Regions from separate parts of the Amphibacillus indicireducens genome, predicted to be linked through region 1. Evidence: predicted binding sites of a transcription regulator. Region 1 holds the regulator's gene; the other holds the start of a gene.

Region 1 (3,431 bases):
CTGGTCAGTTACTGATCTTGCTGATGAATGAATTTGTCATTAGTCTGATTGGTGCGATTTTGTTAATTGGTTTAGGTGTCTATAGTTTAATCACATTTGATCAGGAAAAAACAGTGACTGAAAAGCAGTATGATATAGAATTAAAGCGATTAGGTATTGTGATTCGAATTTTGAAAAAACCAGTCCTTGCTGATCTTGATCAGTCGGGTGATATAGCCGGTTTAGAGGTCGTTTGGTTAGCGGTCGCGCTGTCGATTGATGCGAGTGTCGCGGGTCTTGGGGCGTCTTTAGTTGGAATTGATTTGATCGGGATGGGATTAATCTTTATCATGACGACTGCTTTTTTAGCGCTTGGTTTATATATTGGGCGTAAGTTTGCTAAAAAGGAATTACAAGGTTGGGTGCGTTATATTCCTGGCCTTTTGTTAATACTAATTGGAGTTAGTCGGTTATTACTGAGTTGATAGTTAAAAACGATTAAGGATAGTGTAGGTGATTCGATGGGAGCTATTGTTGGTTTAACAGGTAGTATTGCGACGGGGAAAAGTACCGTTGCGGCTCTTTTTGCTCGTGAGGAGATTCCGATTGTTGATGCTGATTTAATTGCACGTCAGGTGATTGAACCTGGCCAACGTGCATACGATCAAGTTGTCCAAGCCTTTGGTCATGAGATTTTAGCACATGATCAATCGATTAATCGTGTTAAATTGGGGCAGATGATTTTTAATGATCAAAAAAAACGTGCTCAACTGAATCAAATTGTTCATCCCGTTATTATTGAACAATTGATTGAAGATCGAGATCGGTTAATTAAAGCGGGGCACCCTTTAATTGTGCTTGACATTCCACTTTTATATGAACTGGATTTAGCCAAGCTTGTTGATCGGGTTGTTGTTGTCTACTCAACAACTGAAAATCAACTTATTCGCTTAATGGCGCGCGATCAGTTGTCTGAACGCGAAGCACAGCAACGGATTGATACACAAATATCAATCGATGAAAAAAAGCAACGAGCAGATTATATCATTGATAATAATGGTACAAAACAACAGACAGAAACACAATTTCACCAGCTATTAGAAATTCTTTTTTCTATGTAAACGGTTTTACCATATTAATCGTAATTGTGAAACAATAGTGTTATAATTGATGATAGTCTATTATGTTTATATACGGCGACAGATAATTTAAATTATATTAATGGGGTGTCATTGATGGGGTTTAAAGAAACATTTAATAAATACTTTAATAATCATTCTGAATCTCGTGATAATCATTGGGATAAAAATCTAAAAACGAAATATTTTAAAACAACGAAAGATAAAGCATTTGACAAAGTTCTTTATTACTTTAGACAACAACAAAATTGTGAGATCAATTCTGAGTCTCAAAAACATGGGGAAATTAGTATCAATTATAAAGGCAAGCGCCGTGCTTTTGTAATTGTAACAATTATTATGGTTAAACCGTATCGAACGGCAATTGACTTTTCAATTACGACTGAGGGCGGTATTTTTGACTTAGGATTTAGCCATAACTTAATCCCTAAATTTTACCGAGATCTAGAAAAGGAAATTCCACTTTTAGATCAACAAGAACAAGTCTATTAATCCAAAGATGGGAATGAAAAAAGATGCGGTGTCCAAGCTGTCAAAATAAAAATACTCGTGTCTTAGATTCACGACCGATCGAAGAAGGAGACGCGATTAGAAGACGACGTGAATGTGAAGAATGTAGTTACCGTTTTACGACATTTGAACGAATTGAAGAAATGCCGTTAATTGTCGTTAAAAAAGAAGGTGTACGTGAAGCTTTTAGTCGGGAGAAACTGATTCGTGGTCTAATCAAGGCGTGTGAAAAACGACCAGTCTCACATGAACAACTAAAGCAACTAGCGATTGATGTTGAACGGGAATTAAGAAGTAGAGGTTCTGCAGAAGTAGAAAGTAAAGATGTCGGTGAGTTAGTGATGGATCATTTAGCTCAAATCGATGAAGTTGCTTACGTTCGCTTTGCCTCGGTTTATCGTCAGTTCAAAGATATTAACGTCTTTTTAGACGAACTAAAAGAAATTATGAGTTATACCGATAAAAAAGAAAAATGAGCCGTGTAGGCTCTTTTTTCTTTGTGCTATAATAGAGGCACAAAATAAAAAGGAGGCATAATATGCACCAATCAATTGGGAAAATTCTACCTGCAGATCATTTCACGATTACTAAACATCGTTCATTTACTGAAGACCACTATCAATCACTCTATCAACTCTATCAACCAATAATTGGTGTGGATGCGACAGCATTTTATTTAACGTTGTACCACCTTTTTCAGCCGAGTCAAAAACATAGTCACCATCATTTAATGCAAATTTTAAATTTACCATTGAACGCAATTTATCAGGCACGATTAAGTTGTGAGGCAATTGGACTTATTCATACATATAAAAAAGACCTCGAAAGTGGTTCGGTCTATCATTATCAATTGAACGAGCCACTTACGGCTAAGCAATTTTTAAAAAATGATCTGTTGAATCAGATGTTGCTTCATCAAATTGGGCGTCAGAAATATCAATTGATTCAGGAATCAGTTAGTTTGGTTTTTGAGGGTCAAGATCAGAATCAGCTAGGGGAAAATGTGACGGCTCGCTTTTCTGATGTGTTTCAGTACAATGGGGCAACGCAGTCGTTGGTTCCAGTCGCTGAGCAGGGTGATGAGCCGAAAGCTGTGCCGGTGATGCAAGGTGCTGATATTGACTGGAAGTGGCTTGAGCAAAGTTTGATTGATCGAATGTTACCGGCGAAAAAGATTCTTTCTAGTGACAATGTAATGTTAATTGAACAGATGGCTGGTCTCTACCAATTGACGACGACACAGTTGGATAAGGCGATTCAATGGGCGGTTACGAGTGATCATCAGTTAAGTCGGGAAGAGTTTAAAGCGGCTTGCTTGGACTTGGTAGAAACATTGCCAGAACAACAAGTGAAAATTGTTAATCAACGAGAGAAAATAAAGCCAACAGACCAGACGAACAAATCAAAAAGAGAGCAATTTGTAGAACGGATGGAGACGATTAGTCCAAAAGAGTTATTGGAGGATTTGTCGAGTGGGCGACAAGCATCTCAACAAGACTTGAAAATGATTGCTAATATTATGGATGCGCAAGGGCTTCAACCTGGAGTAATGAATGTGTTGATTCATTATGTTATGCTTAAAACAGATATGAAGTTGACGCGTTCTTATTTAGAGAAAATTGCAAGCCATTGGTCGCGGAAAAATGTCAAAACCGTTCATCAGGCGATGACATTGGCTAAATCAGAAAATAATAAATATCAACAATGGGATCAGAAAAAACAGTCGAACTATAATCGTCCGAGAAAGAGTCAGGAAATTGTTCCTGATTGGTTTAAGCATCGGAAGAAACAAGCGCCAAAACA
Region 2 (3,431 bases), on a different contig from region 1:
AAGTTTCGCTACTTCATCTGTTGTTTTCAGTTTTTGTCCGAAAGCGCCGTGTAAATATAATATTGGCGCATTTTCTGGCCTTGCTTCCATCGTTCGCTTGGCTTTAAAGATTAGCGCATCTTTCATCACCGCGAGTCGCTCATCTAGTAAGCCATAAAATTTATCAAAATCCCCGTCTGCTTCAATCGCGATTCTCGGTAAATTTAATGTCACAACACCCAAGTTCATTCGACCTGACGTCACTTCATTGCCATCTTCATCCTGCCACGATTGTAAGAATGAGCGACAACCCATCGGCACCTTAAAACTACCTGTCAGTTCAACAAGCTTGTCATAGCTCAATACGTCTGGATACATCCGCTTCGTTGAACACTCTAGAGCCAATTGTTTAATGTCGTAATTCGGGTCTTTCGCTTCAAGGTTAACGCCTCGCTTCAATGTGAAGACGAGTTTTGGAAAAATTGCCGTTCGTTTTTCTTTACCTAATCCTTTAATGCGGATTTTAAGAATCGATGATTGAATTTCACGCTCTAACCAGCTTGTCCCTAAACCAAAACCAAGTGTCGTGAATGGTGTTTGGCCCTGTGAGGTATAAAGTGTATTGATTTCATATTCTAAGCTTTGCATCGCATCATAAATATCTTTTTTCGTTTTTTCGACCGCAAATTGCCTTTGACGATCAGCACCATCAATCCATTCTTGAGCTGTTTGAAGATTTTTCTCATAGTTTAATTGCGCATATGGTGCTAAAACTTCATCGACTCGATCAAAGCTACAACCTCCGTATTGACTTGACGCCACGTTGGCAATAATTTGTGCTGTTTGTGCTGCTGCCGTCTGAATCGATCTTGGTGATTCCACTTCAGCATTACCGATCTCAAACCCCTCTTCAAACATTGTTTTAAAATCAATCAAACAACAGTTTGTCATTGGCGCATAAGGTGTGTAATCTAAGTCATGATAGTGAATTTCTCCTTTTTCATGTGCATTAGCGACATGTGGAGGCAGCATTCTCAGGCCGATCGTTTTTCCAACACTTCCGGCCGTTAGATCACGCTGGGTATTAAAAACATTACTATCTTTGTTAGCATTTTCGTTCACTACTGTTGGATCCTTATCTAACAATTGGTCAATTTTTTGATTAATATCGCGACTGTTTTTTCGTATATTTTCTTTTTCGATTCGACGTTGAACATAGCTTTCGGCTAAGTCATTCATTTGATGGCTATGTAAGCGTTGCAAAACATATTCATCAATTAAAGACGTATCGATAGAAGCCGGCTTATTTTGTTCGATAATGTCATCAACTTCAGATGTTATCTGTTCGATTGTTTCTTTTAAATAAGGTAAGTTTGACTTTTGCACGGCCTGAATTAATGCATTTCTTATTTTTAAAGGGTCATATTTTTGTGATCGACCATCCCTCTTTTCAATTGCTAGTTTAACAGATGCTCTTTCGACTAATTTCGTGTCTATCATTATGTATTTTCCCCTTTCAATCCAATTCGGTTTATTCGATAAGTTATTTTATAAATCCCATAAAAATCCCTAAAAGGTACGCCCTCCTTAGGGATTTTATTGGTTTTTTTCCTTGGTTGTTCAACATCTTGCGCGATGTGATCTGTTATTTTTAATATATCACGCAATATATGGTGGGTCAATGGACAATTTGTGTCTACATTTAGTGTTTTTTTATTTTTTTGACATTTTAAGCTTGACATCACCCTTCAATTAAGTAAGAGTCATTTTGCCTCTTATGACAACTTTCAATTGGATTAAATAATAAAACAACACACCCAATCAGACTGATAATCTAATTTGGTGTGTTGTTGAATCTGCTAAACTAGTGTTTTCTCTTTAATCATTTTTTTTACTTCATTGGCTGCTTTAACTTTTTCTGATAAACACGGGGAAATTTTTGTTTCGTAATTGCCTGCTCGAATAACTTTCCTTAGCTGATTGATCGTATCACATTCGGGAAGGATGTTGATAATTGAGCCATATTGTAAATGGTGATGCGTGTCACTACCACCAACAACCGGAACATTATACTTTTTCGCAAATTTTCTTACACGCTCTTCAATTCCTGATCCATAAGTATAGAGATCTTTCCCATTTAAGTCATAAGCATCAAACTGCTTAAGTACTGCTCGATCATGGTGAAGCCAAGGTGTTGATTCACGTAATGGATGGGCACCTATTTTTAAAACATTAAAGTCTTCAAGGAGAGCGATTAATTCTTTGACCGTGATAAAGTTTTCCTCATCTTGAAAAGCAACTAATATTTGAGCCATCGTTAGAATATCTTCGCGTGTTCCAATCACTAAGAAATGACCTGTTTCTTTCACATCGACTTCTAGGCCACAAAATACTTTGAGTCCTTCAATCTGATAATAGTCTGCTTGATATGAGAATTCAGTTTCAAGCGTTTGATAGAGTTCAACAATATTTGCTGAATTAAAGTGCTCTGTTATTGCCAGCGCAGTAAGTCCACTTTCCTTAGCTGCTCGCATTTTTTCTTTAAAGCCTTCTAATGAAGTCGTTATTTTTTTCGATAAGTTGGCGTGGGTATGAAAATCAATCTGCATATACATTCTCCTCTATAAAAAGTTAGTTAATTAGGATGGAAATTGGCTTCCAAACCATAAAATCAGCAAAATAAGCATCAATTGTGAAACGATAAAAAGATAGTCTTTCTTTCTAAGTTTTAAATAAGCTAATTTTTGTTTCTTTGCTTCAGGGTTATGCAGCGAATACGAGAAGCCTCGTACTTCTAATGCTTCAACAGTCAACCTTGTTCGCTTAGCGACGTTTAACATCAGTGGATAGAACGATTTAACAAATACTTTGATATAATAGTAGACCATTCGCCATTTTAAAAAACCATGATTTTCTGGCGTTTTCCCACGTAATCTAAACGATTGAAAAATTTGGTGAAATTCATCAATCAAGATCGGAAGCATCCGGTAGGCATAAGAAATTGAAAAACTAAATTGGGCTGGTAATCCGATACTTAGTAAACCATCACTCAGTTTCTCAGGACTCATACTAGCAAAAACAGATACACTCGCAATCGACATGATAAAAATTTTCATCGATAAGGTCAGAAGTGGTAGAACAGCTTGGAGTGAGCCACCACCAAAGATGGCTGAAAAAAACAAAATCGTAAATAGTTCCGTAATAATCCCTATTCCCAGTAAACTCAGGATCAGTGGACTCACTCTTGATACAACTGCTAAAAATGCAGTATAAATGATAATCGTAATTAAAATTGTATTGTTAAACGTGAACCAAGGTAAAAGACTGACAACCAAGTACCAAAAAATTAGCACCCTTGGATCGATTTTAGCCAAGTAAACATCTGGTTTTCCGAAAGCAGTTTTAATCAATTCAAGCTTGATTGTTTCAACATTAAGGACGTTTTTAATTTT

What was found. Region 1 encodes NrdR, which represses ribonucleotide reductase genes. Its sites were predicted from a motif close to AACACNATATATNGTGTT; they were not measured.
Region 2: nrdD (anaerobic ribonucleoside-triphosphate reductase) is a predicted target of NrdR. The motif match lies at 1,640-1,657, and genes of this name have one in related genera.

The regions. Positions count from the first base shown of each region.
Region 1 covers NZ_BAABDL010000140.1:4,421-7,851, forward strand. Annotated here, with positions in the region: gene ABD814_RS12340 (manganese efflux pump) at 1-464, shown strand, start outside; gene coaE (dephospho-CoA kinase) at 501-1,100, shown strand; gene ABD814_RS12350 (cytosolic protein) at 1,215-1,610, shown strand; gene nrdR (transcriptional regulator NrdR) at 1,634-2,104, shown strand; gene ABD814_RS12360 (replication initiation and membrane attachment family protein) at 2,167-3,431, shown strand, end outside.
Region 2 covers NZ_BAABDL010000096.1:4,300-7,730, reverse strand. Annotated here, with positions in the region: gene nrdD (anaerobic ribonucleoside-triphosphate reductase) at 1-1,479, opposite strand, end outside; gene ABD814_RS09105 (PHP domain-containing protein) at 1,839-2,588, opposite strand; gene ABD814_RS09100 (energy-coupling factor transporter transmembrane component T family protein) at 2,619-3,431, opposite strand, start outside; gene ABD814_RS09095 (ABC transporter ATP-binding protein) at 3,430-3,431, opposite strand, start outside.